DNA from 3 places in the Streptomyces sp. NPDC020299 genome. Region 3 is predicted to be linked to each of the others. Evidence: riboswitches for the same ligand, from Rfam matches in the RefSeq annotation. Region 3 holds a riboswitch; each other region holds the start of a gene.
What was found. Region 3 has a riboswitch for S-adenosylmethionine ahead of thrC (threonine synthase). Riboswitches for the same ligand answer to the same signal wherever they lie in the genome.
Positions count from the first base shown of each region.

Region 1 (2,889 bases), on a different contig from region 3:
CGCCTTCCTCGGCGCCCTGCGCTACCTGCCGAGGGGCCGGTCCGGCAGCAAGCCGCGCCTGGACATCCCCGGCATGGTCCTGGTCTCGCTGGCCGCGCTGCTCATCATCTTCCCGCTGGTGCAGGGCCGTGAGTACGACTGGCCTGTGTGGGCGTTCCTGATGATGGCCGCCTCGGTGGTCGTCTTCGTCGCCTTCGGCACGTACGAGGCGCGCCGCAGCAAGGCCGGCCAGGATCCGCTGGTCGTCCCGAGCCTCTTCCGCAAGCGTGGGTTCAGTGGCGGCATGATCCTGGGGCTGGTCTTCTTCTCGACCATGCAGGGCTTCATGCTGGTCTTCAACCTCTACACCCAGCTCGGCCTCGGATATTCGCCGCTCAAGGCCGGACTGGTGATGGTGCCCTGGTCGGGCGGCATGATCGTCGGCTTCGGGATCGCTCAGGGTGTCGCCCGGTTCGGACGGGCCGTACTGCAGGCGGGCGCACTGGTCATGGCGGCCGGTGTGTTCGGCGTGTGGCTGACCCTCGACATGGTGGGGGGCGGCGTCGGCCCCTGGCAGCTCCTGCCGGCCCTGCTCGTCACCGGCACCGGGATGGGGCTGCTCATGGCGCCGTTCTTCGACATCGTGCTCGCCAGTGTCGAACAGCACGAGACGGGCTCGGCGTCCGGCACGATGACCGCGATGCAGCAGCTCGGCGGCGCCTTCGGCGTGGCCCTTCTCGGCACCGTGTTCTTCGGTCTGCTGGGCGGCGGCGTCGCCACCGCCGTCGACCACCACTCGGCCGGCCTGCGTGGTCGACTGGCTGCCGCGCACGTGGCGCCCGCCGTCCAGGAGCGCGTCGTGGCGGACCTGCGTCAGTGCGCCTCGGACCGCGCCGTCGCCAAGGATCCTGCCGCGACCCCGGCGTCCTGCGCGCGCCTGGAGAAGGACTCGCGGTCCGCCGTGACCTCACCACAGGCCGGTGCCCGGATACCCGCCGCGCTGGACGCCACCGCGTCGTCGGCCTTCCGGAGCGGGTTCGGCTCCGTCATGAAGACGGTGCTGTGGATCGTCGACGGCATGCTCGCCCTGACCTTCCTGCTCTCGTTCCTCCTGCCGCGCCGCGCGCGCCCCGAGGAGTCCGCCGGGCACTGAGCCGTGGCCGCCCTCTCAGAGGCCGTGCACATCACCCGGTCCGACTGGACTGCCAGCCGCGTGTGAGTACCTCTTCGGGGCCGGAGCAGGAAAGGAGCCTCCATGTCGTCGTCGACCAGGCGAACACCGCGTCCTGGCCGAACTGCCGCCCCAGCGCTCGTGCTTGGTGGTCGCTCAGGCCGACGATCGCCGCGCTGACCTCGGTGTGCCTGCTGTCCGCGTCACCCCCGACAGCGGGCCACCACCGAAGTTCCCGTCGGCGCAGCAGGCCGAGCATTTCTCGGTGGGCGCGGTCGTTGTCCGGTCGGGACGCGAGACGGCCGCGAGGGTTGTGGGCCGTGACGACGTGGATGGTCTCCCCGTCCGGGGCAGGAAACGAGCCGACCGTCACCCCGCGCGGTGCCGGTGCCACTCGGACCGTGCCTTCGGGCAGTTCGATGTCCACGACCGCCTGCTGGTAGTGCGTCCACTGCGGCATCCGGGCGATCCGTGTGCCAGCGGGCATGAGGGCCTCCGTGCGAGAGGGACCCCCTTACCCGCTGGGCAGGGAGATCCGCGCTTACCCCCACAGGCCGTGGGGGCCTGGTCTTCCCTGGAGGGCACCTTGCGCGGTGGGCGAGGTTGCCGGCCGACGCTCGTCCAGGGGCGCGATCGGCTTCGTGACCGGGACGGATGCTTGCACAGGAACCGGCTGGAAGTCCAGCCGCCGAACGGTCAGGTGAGTGTGCCGGCCAGTAGCTGTTCGGTCCATACGGTCTTGCCCTCGCGGGTGTAGCGGGTGCCCCAGCGTTCGGCCATCTGGGCCACCAGGAACAGGCCGCGGCCGCCCTCGTCGGTGGTACGGGCGCGAAGCAGGTGTGGCGAGGTATGGCTGGTGTCGCTGACCTCGCACACCAGCCACCGTTCACGGATCAGCCGCAGGGTCGCGGGGCCGCCGGCGTACCGGTAGACATTGGTGACCAGTTCGCTGGCGATCAACTCGGTGGTGAACGCCAGGTGTTCCAGACCCCATTCGGTCAGCTTGGCCGAGATCAGTGCGCGGGCGCGGGCCGCGCTGGCGGGCTCCGCCGGCAGATGCCAGGAGGCGACATCGTCCGGTGGCAGCATGCGGGTGCGGGCGATCAGCAGAGCGACGTCGTCGCTGGGGCGAGACGGCACGAGCGAGTCGACCACCGCTTGGCATGTCCGTTCCAGGGCGTCCGCGGGGCGGGTGAGCGCTGCGCAGAGCCTGGTCAGAGCGGTGTCGGCGTCGATGTGGCGTTCACCGATGACTCCGTTGGTGTACAGGCACAGCAAGCTCCCCTCGGCCAGTTCGATCTCCCGGGCCTCGAACGGCAGGCCGCCCAGGCCGAGCGGCGGGCCGGCCGGCAGGTCGAGCGGAGCCACCTGTCCGTCCGGCGCGGTCACCACCGGCGGCGGGTGACCGGCGCGGGCCATGGAGCACCGGCGGGACACGGGGTCGTACACGGCGTACAGGCAGGTGGCGCCGACGGTCTGCTCGCCCACGGGCCGTTCGCCGACCACCTCCTGTTCGGCCGCCAGCAGGTTGACCAGGTCGTCCAGGCGGGAGAGGACCTCGTCCGGTTCCAGGTCGAGACTGGCGAGCGTATGTACGGCGGTGCGCAGCCGGCCCATGGTGGCGGCAGCGTGGATACCGCGTCCCACCACGTCGCCGACGACCAGGGCGACCCGGGCCCCGGACAGCGGGATGACGTCGAACCAGTCGCCGCCCAGGCCCGGGGCCGCGCTGGCGGGCA
Region 1 covers NZ_JBIRWL010000002.1:357,728-360,616, reverse strand. Annotated here, with positions in the region: gene ACH45E_RS05815 (MFS transporter) at 1-1,132, shown strand, start outside; gene ACH45E_RS05810 (DUF3293 domain-containing protein) at 1,164-1,637, opposite strand; SAM riboswitch class IV at 1,683-1,797, opposite strand; gene ACH45E_RS05805 (SpoIIE family protein phosphatase) at 1,847-2,889, opposite strand, start outside.
Region 1: linked by a shared signal. The riboswitch ahead of ACH45E_RS05810 (DUF3293 domain-containing protein) and the one ahead of thrC (threonine synthase) in region 3 are both predicted to bind S-adenosylmethionine.

Region 2 (2,889 bases), on a different contig from region 3:
GGCGGCCGATTCGATCGACTCCGGCTCGGCCAGACGGACCCTGGAGCGCTGGGTGGCCGCGAGCAACGCGTAACGCCGGAGGGCCGCGGGAGTACAGTGAAGAGGTGGTAGCTCTCCCGCGGCCGCTCCGCTTTCCCCTGCGGTGTCCGGGAGGGCGGGCCGCGAGGAGCGAGGCATGATCCACTCAGCCGATATCCGCGAGTGGCGCAACCGCGACGTGATCGATCCCAGGGGCCGCAAGATCGGGGCCCTCGAAGCGGTCTACCTGGACACCACCGACGACACGCCCGCCATGGTCACCGTCCGCACCGGGATGCCGACCCGGCATCGGCTCGTCTTCGTCCCGCTCGACGAGGCGACCCTCGGACCCGGTTACGTGCGGGTGGCCCACGCCCGCGGGCAGGTGAAGAAGTCGCCGTCCATCGGCATGGACGACGTCCTCCCGGCCGAGCGGGAACACGAGATCTTCGAACACTACGACAGGCCCTACGAGGCCGGTGCCGCACGCGGGCGCCGTCTCGCGCGCGGCTGACCGGTCTGCCGGAGGATGTGGTCACCCATGGCGCTCTTCCTGTTCCTGATCATCGTGGCGATCGTCCTGGGACTCGTCGGCGTGGCGAACGGGTTGTTCTACCTCCTGGTCATCGGCGCGGTGGTCCTGGCGCTGGACCTGGTGCTGTTCGGTATGCGCTGGTCCCGGCGCTCGCATCGGCACCACTTCGTCCGCTGACCTCGACGCGAGGCGGGTGTCCCGCGATCCGGACACGGGTTGCGGGCCGGTGATCGGCTCGCGTACGTTCTTTCGCAGGTCATGAGTGACAGTCATGAGGCCCCGGCCGACTGTCCGGCAACCCTCCGTCCGTGGCGGGGTGCCCCGGGTGAAGACCAGGCCGCAGGCAGCGAGGTCTGCGGCAAGCGCGGACCCCTCGCACGCCAGGGGTCCTGGTCGTCGAGGGAGCCTTCCGTGAGCAAGCGAATGCGATAGGGCGCCGAGCCCCGCCTCCGCATACCCCTTTCACCCTGTCGGCGCTGGAGCACCCGTTCGCTCGCGTCGGCGATCTCCGCCTGCTTTCACGGGAGTACACCCATGTCCGTCTCCGCTCTTGCCGCCGACCAGTCCGTCTGTGCCCCGCTGCCCGTGCTGGGCCGGGACGTCACCGTGCCGCTCGTCACCGGCGGCGAGGTCTCCTACGCCGCGCTCGACTACGCGGCCAGCGCCCCCGCGCTCCAGCGGGTCTGGGACGACGTGGCCGCGTACGCCCCGTACTACGGCAGCGTGCACCGGGGCGCCGGTTACCTCTCGCAGCTGTCCACCGACCTCTTCGAGAACGCCCGGAAGACCGTCGCCGAGTTCCTCGACTGCCGGGACGACGACCAGGTGGTCTTCACCCGGTCCACCACGGACTCCCTCAACCTGCTCGCCCGCGCGCTGCCCGCCGACTGCCAGGTCTTCGTCTTCGAGACCGAGCACCACGCCTCGCTGCTGCCCTGGCAGGACGCCCGGGTCACCTGCCTCGACGCCCCGCGCACCCCGCGGCAGGCCGTCGAGACGCTGGAGCGGGCCCTGGCCGACCGCGACCCCTACGGTCCGGCCCTGGTGTGCGTCACCGGCGCCTCGAACGTCACCGGCGAGCTGTGGCCGGTCCGCGAGCTGGCCGCCGCCGCCCACGCGCACGGCGCCCGGATCGTCCTGGACGCCGCCCAGCTGGCCCCGCACCACCCGGTGTCCGTCCGGGACCTCTACGTCGACTGGGTCGCCTTCTCCGGGCACAAGCTGTACGCCCCGTTCGGCTCCGGCGTCCTCGCCGGTCGCGCCGACTGGCTCCAGGCTGCCGAGCCGTACCTCGCGGGCGGCGGCGCCAGCCGCAAGGTCAGCCGGCGTGACGACGGGGGAGTGGACGTGGAGTGGCACGACAGCGCCGCCCGCCACGAGGCCGGCTCCCCGAACGTCATCGGCGCCTACTCCATCGCCTCGGCCTGCAAGGCACTCACCGAGGCGGGCTTCGACACCCTGGTCGCCCGGGAGGAGTACCTGATCGGGAAGGTCCGCGCGGGCCTCGCCGAGGTCCCCGAGGTCCGGGTCCTCTCCCTCTTCGGCGACGACGCCCCGCGCGTCGGCGTCATCTCCTTCGTCGTCGACGGCTGGAACAGCTCGCACTTCGCCGCCGCCCTCTCCGCCGAGTACGGCATCGGCGTCCGCGACGGCCTGTTCTGCGCCCACCCCCTCCTGCGCACCCTGCTCGGCAGCGACCCGCAGACCCAGGGCGAGTGCGGCGCCCCCGAGGCCGCACCCGGCGAGAAGTCCCTCAACGCCATCCGCGTCAGCTTCGGCGCGGGCACGCCGGACGAGCACGTGGAGCGGTTCGTCGGCGCGGTCCGCGAGCTCGTACGCACCGGCGCGAAGTGGAACTACCGCACCGAGAACGGCCGTTGCGTGCCGGCCGTCTGATCACCGCCGCCACCTCCGGACCCGCGGGCGAGCACGGCGGCCGGTCCCGGGGCCGCCGCCCCGCTCGTCGCGGGCGGCGTGGTCCGCACGGGCTGCTGCCCGCGCGGCTCCCGGTGGCGGGCAGTCCCCGCAGGCGGCCGAAGCGCGGTTCGCGGTCCGGCCGGCGACGGCACCAAGGCGTGGTCGTACGACCCGGCCCCGGGCGGCCTCCTCCGCATGGCGGCGTCCGGCGGCACCGCCATGCGCGCGGCGACGACGGCGTGCGGGCGTTCGGCCTGGACGGCCCCGCTCACCGGCGTCGACGGGGTACCGGCCCTTTCCCGCGACCTGATCCGCCGGGCAGGCCCTAGTTGTCCAGCCCGATCGCGAAGGCCGCCTCGAGGTCGTGCTGGGAGTAGGTGCGGAACGCCACGTGGGTGTCGGTGCCCTCGACGCCGGGG
Region 2 covers NZ_JBIRWL010000004.1:273,643-276,531, reverse strand. Annotated here, with positions in the region: gene trpD (anthranilate phosphoribosyltransferase) at 1-73, shown strand, start outside; gene ACH45E_RS12625 (PRC-barrel domain-containing protein) at 176-532, shown strand; gene ACH45E_RS12620 (hypothetical protein) at 560-730, shown strand; SAM riboswitch class IV at 808-924, shown strand; gene ACH45E_RS12615 (aminotransferase class V-fold PLP-dependent enzyme) at 1,088-2,449, shown strand; gene ACH45E_RS12610 (Lrp/AsnC ligand binding domain-containing protein) at 2,796-2,889, opposite strand, start outside.
Region 2: linked by a shared signal. The riboswitch ahead of ACH45E_RS12615 (aminotransferase class V-fold PLP-dependent enzyme) and the one ahead of thrC (threonine synthase) in region 3 are both predicted to bind S-adenosylmethionine.

Region 3 (2,889 bases):
CCGTCGCGTCGATGTCGAGCATCCGCACGTGCTGCCCGCCGGTCGCGTCCACGGACAGCCGCCGGCCGCCGTGGGAGCGGCGCACGGCCTCCCGGTCGGCGTCGCTCAGCGCGGCGCACACCCACATCGCGTTCGCGTCCGGCCCGATGGCCGACAGCCCCGAGACCAGCCCGCCACCACCCCGCTTGGCGTGCAGCGAGCCATCCTCGCGTACCTCGTACGACACCGGGCCGCGGTTGGACGCGACCAGCACTTCAGCACCCTGCGTGGAAGCCATGGAAGCCATGAGTCTCAACCTAGCCCGGCCCGGAAACGCTCAAACGTGCGTTCCCTCCCATGGGGAGTGACATGGACGGGATGCGGCCGGAAGTCAGGCCACCCGTCGCGCCGCGTACTCCGCGATCTCCACCATCGGCGGCCGCTCCTCCGTGTCCACGGAGAACGTGCGCGGCTCGAAGCCGTCCTCGCCCCGCTCGAACTGGGTGAGGGAGGGCCGGATCAGATGCCCGCGGGCCAGCCGGAGCTGGGCGGTGCGGTAGATGGCGGCCGCCATCCGGCCCAGCGCCTGCCCGTCCTGGTGGCGGTGCTTGCGCACCCCCACGTCCACCTGGGCGAGGGCGTCCAGGCCGACCAGATGCAGCGCGTCGACCAGCATGCCCAGCTCCACCCCGTACCCGACGGGGAAGGGCAGCTGTTCGAGGAGGGAGCGGCGGGCCGCGTACTCCCCGCCCAGCGGCTGCACGAAGCCGGCCAGTTGCGGCCAGTGCATGTTGAGCAGGGGGCGCGCCATCAGCTCGGTGACCCGGCCGCCCTGTCCCCTCGCGCCGCCGAGCGGACGGTCGTACATGCCCTTGACCAGGTCCACGTCCGGGTCGGTCAGCAGCGGGCCGACGATCCCCGAGACGAAGTCGGAGGAGAACTCCCGCAGGTCGGCGTCGATGAAGCAGACGATGTCCCCGCCGGTGACGAGGAGCGAGCGCCACAGGACCTCGCCCTTGCCGGGTACGGCCGGGATCCGTGGCAGGACGGCGTCGCGGTGGACGACCCGGGCGCCCGCGGCGGCGGCCACCTCGGAGGTACGGTCGGTCGACCCCGAGTCCACGACGACTATCTCGTCGACGAGCGGGACCTGCCGCATCAGGTCGTGACGGATGATCGCGACGATGTCGCCGACCGTCTCCTCCTCGTTGAGCGCGGGCAGCACGACACTGACCGACTGGCCCGTGCGCTGCTTCGCGGCCAGGATCTGGTGGAGCGGACGATCGGTCACGGACCAGGAGCGGGTGCTCAGCCAGCGCTCTACTTCCTCCAGCACGGTGGGCGGCTCCTCACTGTTTGTCTCGCGGTTCGGACGACTATCTCAACTGTCCCGGCCTTCGGTTACAGTCTTGGACAACGCGGATGACCATCGCATGTCCGAGGCCACCGCTGTTCACAACCGCACACACAACCGCATACCGCTCATCCAGAGGGGCAGAGGGACACGGCCCGATGAAGCCCCGGCAACCCTCCAGTCGGTTCTCGTAGATCAGTGACCAGTCCTGATCGTTCCGCGAGGCTCCCCGGCTCGGGAAGGTGCCAAATCCGTCTCACGGCGAGATGCGTCGTGAGGAAGATGAGGAGAAAGGGCCTCGCCTCACATGGCTGCGCAGACTGTTGCAAGCACCACTGACTCCACCGTAGACCTCGGCCCCGCCGCGGCTCTGAGCTGTCGCGAATGCGGCCACCGGGTGCCGCTCGGACCGGTCTTCGCCTGCGAGGAGTGTTTCGGCCCGCTCGAGATCGCCTACGACTTCTCGGCCTACGACACCGAGGAACTCCGCCGGCGCATCGAGGCGGGCCCCGCGAACATCTGGCGTTACGCGCCTCTTCTGCCCGTCCCTGCCGACGTGGCGACCAAGCCGAACATCAACCCCGGCTGGACCGCCCTCGTCAAGGCCGACAACCTGGCCCGCGAGCTCGGCGTGACCGGCGGTCTGTACGTGAAGGACGACTCCGGCAACCCGACGCACTCCTTCAAGGACCGCGTGGTCGCCCAGGCGCTGGAGGCGGCGCGCGCCTTCGGTTTCACCACCCTCTCCTGCTCCTCCACCGGCAACCTGGCCGGCGCGGTCGGTGCCGCGGCGGCGCGGGCCGGCTTCCGTTCCTGTGTGTTCATCCCGCACGACCTGGAGCAGGGCAAGGTCGTCATGGCCGCGGTCTACGGCGGCGAGCTCGTCGGCATCGAGGGCAACTACGACGACGTGAATCGTTTCTGCTCCGAGCTGATCGGCGACCCGGCGGGCGAGGGCTGGGGCTTCGTCAACGTCAACCTGCGGCCGTACTACGCGGAGGGGTCCAAGACCCTGGCGTACGAGATCTGCGAGCAGCTCGGCTGGCAGCTCCCCGACCAGATCGTCGTGCCGATCGCCTCCGGCTCGCAGCTCACCAAGATCGACAAGGGGCTCCAGGAGCTGATCAAGCTCGGCCTGGTCGAGGACAAGCCGTACAAGATCTTCGGCGCCCAGGCCGAGGGCTGCTCGCCGGTGTCCACCGCGTACAAGGCCGGCCACGACGTCGTACGCCCGCAGAAGCCGAACACCATCGCCAAGTCCCTCGCCATCGGCAACCCGGCGGACGGGCCGTACGTCCTCGACATCGCGCGCCGCACGGGCGGGGCGGTGGAGGATGTGACGGACGAGCAGGTGGTGGACGCCATCAAGCTGCTGGCCCGCACGGAGGGCATCTTCGCGGAGACCGCGGGCGGTGTGACGGTCGGCGTCACCCAGAAGCTGATCAAGGACGGCGTCCTCGACCCGACCAAGACGACCGTCGTCCTCAACACGGGCGACGGCCTCAAGACCCTGGACGCGGTGGCAGGCACCGGCCTGACCGCCACGATCCGCCCCA
Region 3 covers NZ_JBIRWL010000029.1:39,081-41,969, reverse strand. Annotated here, with positions in the region: gene ACH45E_RS42260 (trehalose-6-phosphate synthase) at 1-277, opposite strand, end outside; gene ACH45E_RS42255 (glucosyl-3-phosphoglycerate synthase) at 371-1,315, opposite strand; SAM riboswitch class I at 1,459-1,622, shown strand; gene thrC (threonine synthase) at 1,641-2,889, shown strand, end outside.